Regions from separate parts of the Methylophaga sp. UBA2012 genome, predicted to be linked through region 1. Evidence: riboswitches for the same ligand, from Rfam matches in the RefSeq annotation. Region 1 holds a riboswitch; each other region holds the start of a gene.
The links. A riboswitch is a leader RNA that binds a small molecule or an ion and turns the genes downstream of it on or off. The one in region 1 is predicted to bind cyclic di-GMP.
Positions count from the first base shown of each region.

Region 1 (4,212 bases):
CGTTAAAAAGCCAGTCATCGACTGGCTTTTTTTATGTCCAAATTTATTTCCATTCGACAACTTATTCATTTTTGATCTAGGTCAATGCCTAATATCTGTGCCAGGCGAATAATAGCCTCACGCTGTTTTCAAACAGCATAATATTCTCAGTGAGGAGACGATAATGGAAAAAATTGAACACTATATTCATGATAACTTTGCCGCATTAATCTGTGTGATGTCAGTTGCTTGGCTTGCCTTGGTTGCCTATGGCCTTATCATGTCTTAATGCCTTTAAGGTATAAGCAACTCAAAACTCGCCCGGGCAATACACTGGCCATTCAATAGGCACTCAACCTCGTGTATGCCCGGGTAATATTTTCTGGTCGATATCTTCTGTAAAGTATGTCGCTTTTGTATTTGGACATATTCGCCTTCTGCTAAATGTATATTTTTCCATTTAAAGACTTTTTCTCTCGTCATTTTTCCAGCAGCACCGACAAAACGTATCCGGTAGTCTAGTACTACATATTGCGTCTGCTTGCTTCGTAAACCAAAATCAAGCATTAGCGTCTGCCCCAATAATAATCGGCTATGGGAAAGGCAAAGTAATGGCTGTTCAATATCCACCGACTGACTAAAACCTAACAGCGGATAAACATCAGCATGTCCCTGTTTAACCAAACTCCGTAAACCATGGCGAATCACCCAGTTTGTGTTCTGCGACGCTGCTTTGTCCCATTTTGAACAAATATCAATCACCGTTTGTGGATGATCCTTACTAATGTCATTGATGTTATTAGCAACGGAACGCCTGACATAAAGACTGGGATCCTCTTTTAACTTCTCAAGAATCGGCCATATAGGTGTTGAATCATCACGTAAATCAGTTAATTGTGGTGCCCAGGGTAAACGTGGCCGAATGCCTTCAGAGGCTAATCGCCTGATATGTTCATTCTCATGCTCAGCCCACTTCAACATCTGTGCATAGGTTTCTTCAAAATGCGCCAACAGAAAAAACCGAATGGCAAATTCGCCGGTAAATAATGGAGTTAATTTTTCTAATGCAGCAAAAGAAACATCGAGGTGGTCGATGCCATATAAAGCAACATAGTCAATTAATGGCCAGGCTAAATAATGTGCCCAACCAGAAAACTGTTCTTCTCTTAGGTATTCAGCCGCCTGTAACAGAATAGCAATCGCATCAACATAATCATCAGGCAGGTAGACATGCAAACTCCTAGCAAGGTAGTCTGCACGTGCTTTGAGCTCTAACTCATCCAGTTTAAGTGATGCTGTCTCAATAAAATCAGTCATAGCAAAGTCTGGCCACACTGAATGAATCAGTGAGCCTAGCTCATGAACTGCAGCAGCATTGAGTTTATTTTTGAGTTGTTCAGCCATAAAAAAAGCCGCGATGGAATCGCGGCTTTTATCATACGGTATTCTGTCTTAGCTTAGGCAGTTTTTTTACGTCTGCGCATCGCTGTAAAGCCCATAAGACCAGAACCAAATAACCATAATGCAGCAGGTACTGGCACTTCGCTAACAGGTGGGCAATATTCGCCATTGACTGTTAATTCAGCCCAAAAAACATCTTCTTTTATTTTATCAAAAATAGCTTTGAAGGTGATACCAGCAAGCACTTCGTCAAATAAGTTTGAACTTAGTTCAAACACATCAACACCGCCATCTAACTTACCAATGTATGTCAGATATGGAAAATGATTATCCAGTGTCCATAAACCATCAGAGAACCATGAACCGTTAGCATTCGATTTAACCGATAAAGTAGCCGAAGTAATTTCTAAAGTCGGCTCATTAATGGCTTCAAAGCTCATATACGCCTCTGAAGAGTCCCATAAAGTTCCCCAGTAATCATGATCTTCATTAGTTACTTTAGCGTTTAATGTCGTTGAATAAGCTTGAGGGTTGTCGCATGTTGAACCATCATCGCCACAACCACCATGATGATGACCACCATGATAAAATGTTGCTGAAGCAACACTTGAAAAACCTAGCAACATAGCAGCTACTAACATAGCTGATTTGTAAAATTTCATAGAATTATCCTTATTTACTATGCAACCCGGCCATCTTTAAAAAAGATCCGTGGCTTTCCGTCACATGGCTCACACCAAGGTTGGCTTAACTATTCGATATGCAATCACTACCTGCAGAGTACATATTAGTGATTCGTCATTAGCTGAACAATTGTACTTTGGTACTAAAAAGCAAAATAAATCAGCCTCCTACAGTTTCCTTTATCCAATAACATTATTGCCATTTGATAAATAAGCCTCAGGAATTATTCCTAGGCAATTGCATAATATGAGGATGTCTATGTAGCAACAATTGTACTTTGGTACAGTTTTTAATCTTTTTTAACGTTTCTTTACAAATACAGCAATAGACTCGACATGTGTTGTATGAGGAAACATATCCATAATGCCTGCTGATTCCATAATATAGCCATGCTGATTCACTAGCTCACCAGCATCACGTGCCAATGTCGTCGGATTACAAGACACATACACCAAACGCTCAGCCCCTAATGCAGCAAGTTGATGTAAAACTTCAAACGCCCCACTTCTGGGCGGATCGAGCAGAATTTTATTAAAGCCTTTTTCAGCCCAAGGATAATCTTTGAGCTCAGTTTGTGTCAGATCAGCCAGTTCAAACTCAGCATTCTTTAAGCCATTAAGTTGTGCATTATTTTTAGCGTGTTGCACCAGAGCCGCATCACCTTCGACGCCAACCACTTCATTAACACGTCTGGCTAAAGGTAAGGTGAAGTTACCTAAACCACAGAATAGATCTAGAATACGATCATCAGCTTGTACATCCAGTAAGTTCATGGCTCGCTGGATCATTTTTTCATTAATACCGGCATTCACCTGAGTGAAGTCGCTCGGATCAAACTGTAAGTTCAACCCTGCTTCCGGCGCGTAACTGAGCTGAGCTGATTCAGGCCATAATAAGGACACGGTATCCGGCCCCCCCGGTTGCTGATAGATCCATAAATTATTGCTTTGACCAAAGCTAATCAGTGCCTGTTTATCCGTCTCAGATAATGCATCAAGATTACGAAAAACTAACGCCACATGCTCATCATCCATCGCCACTTCAATCTGAGCAATGCGGTTATAGGCTTCAAGCCCAGCAATTAATGAAGCTAAATCCGTTAAACGATGACCCACGCGTGGATCTAAGACCTCACATTGCTCTAGCATGGCAATATAGGGTGAAGACTTTTCTCTGAAACCGACCAGAACCTGTTCTTTTTTCGCAACATACTTCACGCCTAAACGTGCTTTACGACGATATCCCCATAATGGACCTGTTAAAGGTTCTAACCATTGTTCAGGGCTTAAGTTACCAAAGTGAGTGAAGTGTTCAGCCAATGTGGCTTGTTTATGAGCCAACTGCGCTTCAGGTGACATATGCATCAAACTGCAGCCACCACAAATACTAAAATGCTGACATTTCGCTGCTACCCGATCATCAGCTGCAGACAGCACCTCTACCGTACGAGCCTCATCATATTTTTTATGAACCCGACTATATTGAAAGTTCACTTTTTCTCCGGCTAAGGCGCCATCCACAAAAACGGTTTTACCTTCAATTCGAGCGATGCCTCTACCATCGTGTGATAACGACTCAATCTCTGCTGTAACGGGTTCTTGCGGTATTCTTTGTCTGCGGCTACGTCTTGCCATCTTTTATCTCTTATCTCTGAAAAATAAAAAATCCAGTGACGCTTTCACGCCACTGGACGTCATTATTATAATCAATCTGCTATATTTATTTTTGTTTCCAGCTACCACCTTGCTGATACCACCAGCCATTAGCAGCATTACTAATCCAACGTTGTGCAAAGGTTTGTTGGATATCATCCTGCCATTCCGGATGCCCGTTTGCTCTGGCGATTTCAGCATAGAGCGCTTTACGATCATTATTTTCGGCGGCAATCAGACTATTTAACTGGTTACGGTCTTTTAACGGTACAGACTTGGCATCACGTAGAGTAATAAAGCCATCATCAGTTAACCCTATCGCACCACTATTATAGAAAGGCTTCAGGCTTTCATGGCGTGTTTTCATATTCGACTGTAATGCATTGATAGCGGGTGAATTGATATTAATATCCGCACCTGCCGCTTCAGCCTGCGGTACCATCCAGTTCAACACAGACATAGCCAGTGGCAGCCTGGAGTCTGATGTTGACGATTG
Region 1 covers NZ_DDCG01000013.1:124,401-128,612, forward strand. Annotated here, with positions in the region: gene B2248_RS10170 (DNA alkylation repair protein) at 274-1,383, opposite strand; gene B2248_RS10175 (VPLPA-CTERM sorting domain-containing protein) at 1,437-2,042, opposite strand; cyclic di-GMP riboswitch class I at 2,060-2,137, opposite strand; gene rlmD (23S rRNA (uracil(1939)-C(5))-methyltransferase RlmD) at 2,364-3,698, opposite strand; gene B2248_RS10185 (YdbL family protein) at 3,784-4,212, opposite strand, start outside.

Region 2 (4,212 bases), on a different contig from region 1:
ACTGATTGATAAGACAAGCATTAGGCTGGAAATGTTGAAACTCTACCAATGAGGCATTTTCTTCTGCCAGCGATTCAAATAACTCAGGCATGGATGGCCACGGCATATTTGTCAGTGGGTCGATAGCTGTATAACGGTATCCCTTGTTATCACTTACCCAGCCTAAGTCACCACAATTGGTCATTTTTGCTCCTACATAATATCCGCGCTTAGTCGACATTTGTCGAAAAGGGGAGAGTGCGCTTATCTGATTTATTTCAGTGAGCAAGTTTTCTGCAATCTGTTTTGCTACTCCTTTAAGAAGGTAGCTTTGCTCTGCAAGTTTGATAACCATGTCAGACATTGTATTTCAGTATACGTTTATAGCAGATTAATTAAGTTGATGAGTGTTGTTACCTGCGATTGGATAATGCGCTCATTGGATAAAAGCCGCCAATAAAAAATGCAGATTAACCATAGGCAATTAGTTAGATAACAGCTAGAATATTGTCATCGTCTTGGGGGAGTAGTCTACTCACCTACCGGTGTTTGAAGCTGTCAACATAATTGGACCCTCAAGGTCCATGGCAGTTTCGTACCAGCTTGCTGGTATTGACAAGACCTGAGACAAATAATGATTCCTCTTGGCGGGAGATCGTTGTTTGTCTTGGTATTGTTATCCCGCCGGAGTTTATTTAATGGATGCTTTCTTTACTTCTGTTCTCACGGTTTCGCTAGCGGAAATTGGTGATAAAACCCAGCTTTTATCTTTAATGCTAGCTGCACGTTTTAGCCATAAATCAGCCATCGTGGCTGGAATCCTTGTTGCTACACTCCTCAATCATGCTGCATCTGCCTGGCTGGGCACCTGGCTTGGACAATTTATTCTTGGTCCAACAGGTCAGTGGATACTGGGCTTGAGTTTTATTGCGATGGCCGCTTGGTTATTGATACCAGACAAGGAAGATGATGATGCGATTAAATATGCTAGATACGGGGCGTTTGTCGTTACCACCGTGTTATTTTTCATTGCTGAGATTGGTGATAAAACGCAAGTCGCTACGATTGCGCTTGCTGCAACCTACCAAAATATTTTTATGGTGACACTGGGCACGACAATTGGCATGTTATTAGCCAATGTTCCAGTAGTATACGCAGGAGAAGCCATGTTGAAAGTGATCCCTTTGAATGTGGCTAGATGGGCTGCTTCCCTAGTATTTGTTATTGTTGGTTTAACCATTATTCCATGGTAAACCCTGTGACAAGGGCACAATAAATATTATCGAGCCACACACCTGTGTGCGGCTCGATGGTTTATCACTAATAGTGTTAGTGAAGATTCGATAAATTTTCTACCACTTCCACGACTTTTTTTGCACCGCTTCTGATTTGGCTGATGGTATTCCCTGCGGTATTAGCAAACTCAACGCCTGATTCGACACCCGACATGCTTCCGGACATACTTTTTATGACGGAATCACTTTTAGACTGGATTTTATTAATCATGCTCGCTATTTCGGCCGTTGATTGTGAGGTCCGTGTCGCCAGTGAGCGAACTTCATCAGCCACAACAGCAAAACCACGCCCACTATCACCCGCTCTTGCAGCTTCTATTGCGGCATTTAAGGCGAGTAAGTTTGTTTGTTCAGTGATATCGCTGATCGTTTTAACGATAAATGATATTTGTGCGGTTTCTACACCTAGCTGTTCCAACTCGGTTGATGAATGACTGAATTGTTGTTTCAATTCTTCAAGTTTATCAATGGTTTTAAAAATAATATCTTCACCTGTCGAGGATAACTTTTCTGTCTCCAGTGATATTGTATAGGCTGTGTTAGCGGCCGCTTTTTCTTCCTCGGAACGGCGAACTTTTTCAGTAATGTCAGTGGCAAATTTAATGACTCGATAGGGCTTGCCATTACTATCGAATATAGGGTTATAGGTGGCTTCCAACCAAACAGCAGATTGATATTTATTTATCCGTTTAAAATTGTCTGCAATAAAACGTCCCTCATTCAATTGTTCCCAGAACTTGGCATATTCAGGACTTTTTACATAGTCTGAGTCACAAAAAATTCTATGGTGCTGTCCTTTCACTTCATCAAGCTTATATCCCATAAGGCTCAGAAAATTTTGATTGGCATTGGTGACACGACCTCCCATATCAAACTCTATGATAGCCATTGAACGATCGATTGCAGATAGCAAACTATCATTACTACGAGAATGTTCTACACGTTCGGTCACATCGTTAGCAATCTTAAAAATTTTAACGACACGGCCTTCACCATTTTTTATTGGGAAATAATTGGCTTCCAGCCATATATCATGGCCGTTTTTATGCTTGCGTAATACTTCCCCTGAAAAATACTCACCGTTCTTTAGATGCTTCCAAAAATCTTTATATCGGGAAGATTCAACTTCGGATTTATCGCATAACAGTTGATGATGCTGTCCTATCAGTTCAGAAGAGGAATAACCTGTTACCCGAGAAAAATTGTCGTTTACTGCGGTGATGATACCTTCAGGTGTGAACTCAATAATGGCCAGTGATGACTGCATGGCGCTGAAAATCTCCTGCAAGGGAGTGAGTTCGTTTTTTAATAACGCATTCTCGGTGATTAACTGCTTTGTTTTACCAAACATGTCTTTTTTTCGCCTCTTTGCAAATAGTGTGCAATTTAATTGTATGCATCTTATATCGGCAGTGAAAAGTAAAAGTTAACTGCTTTTATACGAAAGCATGATGTCTATCACGTTACTGGTAAGTTAATGATCTTAATGGGGGGCACTGACTTTTGCATTTCAAACACGGTGGGTGGATATGGGTAAATTGTGTTCTGCCGAGTGAGGATTAAGTTATTTTTCACTTATGCTGAAAACGTATCGAATTTTCCTCTATAAACATTGTGTTGAGGAAGAATGGAATGTCTTTTTTTTAATAAATTAGTACCAAAGTACAATGTAATTTTTAATTAATTAAGGCAAGTTAATAGTGCGCAACTGATTGTTGGTGGTTACCTGTTGCGAAATTAAATAGTTATATTATTATTTCATCGTGTTCAACACATTAACGCCAAACCTGATGTGAGTCAGGGACGGAAAGCCTACAGCTGTATATTGAAGTCTTGACAGGGCTGGGTTGCAAAATTATTGGGATATGGGACATGTATAAAAAATTTTTTGCAACAACCCTTGCTCTGTCAGCATCGATGTTAACGATATCGGCTCATGCTGCAAATATTGGCTGGACAGACTGGACAAAAACAAGTCAAAAAACTGCATCTGGAACCATGGCGTTTGGTAGTGACAATGTCAGTGTTGGTTTTAGCTCAAGTTCTGATGCTTATTTCATAGAATCGGGAGCGACAGATAATTGGTGGGGTAATGCCTACACCAAGGGGACGGTTAGCAATCTTCCATCATCACGTGAAATTATCGGTTTGAGTACCGGTGGTACAGTAGAAATAAAATTTTCAGAAACAGTGCTGAATCCTTACATTGCCCTTGTCAGCTGGAACGCAAATAATGTTGATTTTGGTGATACAAAAATTAAATTTGATAGTACTGGTTTAGGGAAGTACGGTTCGGGATCACCCACCCTGTATTCTGACGGTACTGGATTTACTACCTCTAATTTTGCCGAGCTACATGGAGTGATTATTCTTGAAGGGTTATTTGACTCGTTCAGTTTTACTCATACAAGTGAAGGCTGGCATGGCTTTACCGTAGGTGCCGCAGGCATCGCGCCTGTGTCGGAAGTGCCTATTCCAGCGGCTGCATTTATGTTTGCTCCGGCTTTGCTTGGTTTTATGGGACTTCGCCGTAAAGCCAAACAAGCTGCATAATCAATCAATAGATACTGGCGTTTCATAAAAAAAAGCCGTTACAAAATGTAACGGCTTTTTTTGTCACTGATTGTCTCACCATGACAAGCTGGTTATCGAACATATATTGCCTAACTCCATATAGTCTTCTTAATCTGAACTTAATTAGAGATATGTTGACGTGAGTTAATATTCTCTTTGAACATTTTTTTGACTCAATTTTTACTATGAATTTAAAGTCAATTTTTTAAAAAAATCATACTTAAGGATGATTTTTTTTCTAATTCAATTTAAGTAACCTGTTAACAACAGAATATAAGTGTTCATCTGTTACTCGCCATAGCAAGTTAACTTTAATTTATTAATTTTGTTCAACATATTATCGCCAAACCTGATGTGAGTCAGG
Region 2 covers NZ_DDCG01000003.1:88,692-92,903, reverse strand. Annotated here, with positions in the region: gene alkB (DNA oxidative demethylase AlkB) at 1-343, opposite strand, end outside; gene B2248_RS03630 (TMEM165/GDT1 family protein) at 678-1,232, shown strand; gene B2248_RS03625 (methyl-accepting chemotaxis protein) at 1,309-2,625, opposite strand; cyclic di-GMP riboswitch class I at 3,045-3,129, shown strand; gene B2248_RS03620 (hypothetical protein) at 3,147-3,827, shown strand; cyclic di-GMP riboswitch class I at 4,181-4,212, shown strand, end outside.
Region 2: linked by a shared signal. The riboswitch ahead of B2248_RS03620 (hypothetical protein) and the one ahead of B2248_RS10175 (VPLPA-CTERM sorting domain-containing protein) in region 1 are both predicted to bind cyclic di-GMP.

Region 3 (4,212 bases), on a different contig from region 1:
CTGTTCTAATTCAGCCTGAATCACTTGAGCATCATTGCCCGTCACACCTAATTCTTTTTCTAACGCATCAATTTGTCGCTTTACTCTTACTACATCAGGATGAGTAGGCTCATACTTTGATAATAAGGTGCTATATTCAATTCTTAATTGTTCTAATCTTACTTCAGAACTACTTGGTTCATTCGAAGTGCTTGCTGTGACACCTAAAGGCAAATACATTGGGACACTTGAAAGTTGCAAACTCAGTGTCGTTATTTGATCTTTTAATAGTAATATTTCGTTTTGATTGGAAGTTTGTTCATCTCCTAATCTTTGGATCATTGAAAGATTGTACTGTAATAACTCTGGTAAACTGCCACTATAGCGGTCTTTAAATTCTGCAATTTGTTTTTCCAGTTCACGCACCTTTGCCTGAAACTTATCTCCTTCTTCTTTCAGGAAGTCTTTCGTTTCTGCGGCACGATCAGTTCGAGCTTTGACGTTTTCATTCAAAAACTCAGTAACCAGTTCATTTGCGACCTGTTGTGCTTTTTGAGGCGATTTATCCATGAACGACACGGTAAAAGCGATACTGGCTCTTTTAGCACGACCACTTACAGGGTCGGTAACATTCGCCTGGACTAAATCCACACTGACATTGGACTTAAACAACTCAACGATAGAAGAAGTAGCTGCCGTTTTTTGACGTTCAGCCACGTAAAGATTATATTTTTTGACCATATCCATTACTCTGGAAGTCGTCATCAATCGTTGTTTGATGACTTCGATACGCTGGTCAGCATAACTTGTGACGGTTGAACGAACTAAATCATTTGGAATTTCTTGTGATTCAATCAGGATAGTTCCCTGAGATTTATAGGTGGCCGGGAGTGAAAATACCACTATAAATGTCGCTATGGCTAACAACATAGCAGGAATAATAACCCAAACCTTCCTGCGCCAGAGAAGATTAAGATAATCCCCTAAGCCTTTTACTTCTTCTTCCATTTATTATTGCTCTTTGCTGTAGATTTAGCGAGAAAAACGAATTCCGTCCCAATTGTAGTCAAAATTTATAAAAAACGCGTTACTGTCGACATTTTTTCCATCTTTTTCATCAACATTCCGATATTTATATGAAAAGTTTATTCCCCAATCTTCTGCTAATTTCCAATTTAAACTGGGAGAGAAAAATATATACTTAACTTCTCTGTCATTAAGATCATCTGCGCTGGTATAAAGTTTATAACTGGTAGATAAACTACCTGTTAATTTCTCAGTGAACTTCCTTCGATAACTAAAAGTATATGAATCTTGTTGATTTACATCACCTGAACTCGAAGGTAGTAAAGAGCGACTTGCTGAGACAGTATAACTATTCAGCTCGTCCTCTCGTGTTGTACTTATAGAATAGTTCAAGCCAGTACTCTGGTCAGAAGTTTTTAAACCACTTATAGGATTATTTTCGCTATCCAAATATCGAGCACCAACTAGACCATTGACAGACCAAAGTTCAGACAATTGGTATTCACTTGTCAGTCCTAGCGAGTAGGAATCGTATTCATTATCGAGCCTGTCAGATTCTGCTTGATAATTAACATAACTTAATGACACCCCAGCATTAAGTCGTTCTGTATACTGATGTTGCAATGCTAAGTTTAAACTAAGAGTTTCATTATCAGTGAGATTCGAACTGGTACCTAAAATTGAATCTGCTCTAGTAGATGAACCTGATTGGTTTCGTTTTTGATAAGAAGCACTGGTGCTAATCGTATCTAACTCTGTCAATCTGTAGCTATATGATGGCGATATACTTTTGGTAACTGTGGTTGATGTATTACTAAAATCAGCCGTATCTTCTTCAGCAATATCACGTGACTCACGTTCGGCATAATCTAACGTCAGACCATAAGTACTTCTTTCAGTTGCGTAAGACGTATTAAAACCAAAAAAAGGATTCTCTTTATCTAATTCTTTTAGCTCTTTGTATCTGCTAATTCTATATCCTAAACGCACTTCTGATGTTGAGTTTTCTAATGATCGCGTTAAAGTTAAAGTAGGATCAATATTTAAACTGAAATCGTCTAACTTATCTTCACGAAGTAGCTCGTTATCATCATATTTAAACTTTGGGTCAGCCTTTGCATTAAATACCCATTCTGCTGCTGATGCTGTATTTATCAGCAGGCAAGGCAATAATAGCGGAATATATTTTCTCATGGACATGTGTCTCGGCTATTTTGCTTAAGGTACGATAATAACGTCGCCACTTTCCAATGTAATGTTGGTATTTAATGCTTTGCCTTTTTTTATCTCTGCATACTTGACGGGTAAGACTTGTTGCTTAGCCCCATCTCTGCGAAGCACGATAATGTTGTTTTCTTCTGCATAAGGCGATAAGCCACCGGCTAAACTTAGCGCTTGCATGGCATCTAACGGTTGATTCATTACAAATGAGCCAGGGTTGAGTACTTTCCCTAAAATATGAACTCTATTACCTTCAACATTTGTGACAGAGACCGTAACAACCGGATCTGCCAGGTATTCGCTGAGTTTTTTAGTTAATTCTTCTTCAACCTCCGCCACCGTTTTGTCTTTAGCTACAACTTCTCCAGCTAAAGGAAAGGTAATAACGCCATCAGGCAGGACCGTTACTTGTTTTTGCAAAGACTCTTCATTCCATACTGAAATGTCTAAAACGTCACCTGAGTTTAATAAATAGCGTTCTGCAGCAAATACAGATGAAGAAAATAGAGAAACAATTGTAACCAAAAGTACAAGGAAGCGCTTAAGCATGAGGGAAAATCCTTATCTATAAATAACATTCAAAATTGATATTAACACTCTATTTTTCAAAAAAAAAGGGAGCTTTTGCTCCCTTTCAATTTGTGACAGTTAAGTTACTGTTAACTTAAATCTTAATTCTTATGCAGCAACTGCTGATTTTCTTCTAAGCCCCAAGAAACCTAATAAGGCAGGAGCAAACAAGAATAATGCTGCTGGTACTGGTACAGCAGATACTGATACGTCATATTTCAAAATGTTAGATGCAGCATCAATGATATCAATACCGTAGTAAACACCAGCTGTTAAAAATGCTGTAAAGCTGAAATCACCTGTAATAGCGAAAGTTTGTGCACCAGGTAAATAATAACCACTAGGGCCAGAAATTTGACCAAACTTTATGGTCGCACCGGATAATGCAGTGAATGGGTTAAATGACCATTCCACTTTAATTCCAGTGTCGGTATCAGAGATAAGATCAAACTCTGAATACCAGTTACCAACTTCACCCACAGTACCACCAGCAAGAACAGTACTGTTGTTATTGACATCAACTGACTGTGTTGCGCCACTTGATCCGATACCAGTAAGAGTCAATGTTGCAGCATTAACACCAACAGAGAACATGAGAGCTACTAAAAATAGCATCGCTTTTTTCATAATAAACTTCCTTATGCATAAGTTGAAAAAACAAGCAATGCAACCCAGCCATCTTTAAAAAAGATCTGTGGCTTTCCGACCCCGCCTCACGACGAGTTTGGCTTTTGTTAAATTACCATATCCATAAGATATGATAATCACCTATCTGACTTTTTCAGATGAGTGAATCATATGGAGCATTGTCCACCCATGTCTATTGTACCTTGGTACAATTTTGCTATTGGAGTTTAAGATCAATGCTCTAAAGGATATAAAAAAGGGAGCCAAAGCTCCCTTTTTTATTTTCTGTGTAGCTTTAAATTAGGCTGCAACAGCTGTTTTTCTACGCATACCCAAAAAGCCTAATAAAGCAGGGGCAAACAAGAATAGAGCAGCAGGTACAGGTACTGCAGATACAGATACGTCATATTTAACTACACCTGATGTAGCATCGATAATGCTCAGGATATAGCTAGTACCTGCAGTCAACATAGCTGTGAAGCTGAAGTCTTCAGTAATTGCATATGACACAGTGTCACCCAATGTACCAAAAACTAATGTTGCACCAGTAATTGCAGGATTAAATGACCATGCGATTACAACAGGTGTATCAGTATCAGTTGTGAGTGAAAATGCTGAACTCCAGGTACTTTTCTTAGAGACAGTACCACCAGCTAAAACAACTGAACTACCAGATAAATCAACACTTTGACTTGCGTTAGTTGAACCAGCTTCAGTCAGAGATAACGTCGCGGCGTTAACGCTTACTGAAAACAATAAAGCTACGATAAATAGCATCGCTTTTTTCAT
Region 3 covers NZ_DDCG01000019.1:97,626-101,837, reverse strand. Annotated here, with positions in the region: gene B2248_RS13655 (Wzz/FepE/Etk N-terminal domain-containing protein) at 1-987, opposite strand, end outside; gene B2248_RS13650 (hypothetical protein) at 1,012-2,199, opposite strand; gene B2248_RS13645 (polysaccharide biosynthesis/export family protein) at 2,224-2,775, opposite strand; gene B2248_RS13640 (hypothetical protein) at 2,905-3,423, opposite strand; cyclic di-GMP riboswitch class I at 3,459-3,535, opposite strand; gene B2248_RS13635 (hypothetical protein) at 3,724-4,212, opposite strand.
Region 3: linked by a shared signal. The riboswitch ahead of B2248_RS13640 (hypothetical protein) and the one ahead of B2248_RS10175 (VPLPA-CTERM sorting domain-containing protein) in region 1 are both predicted to bind cyclic di-GMP.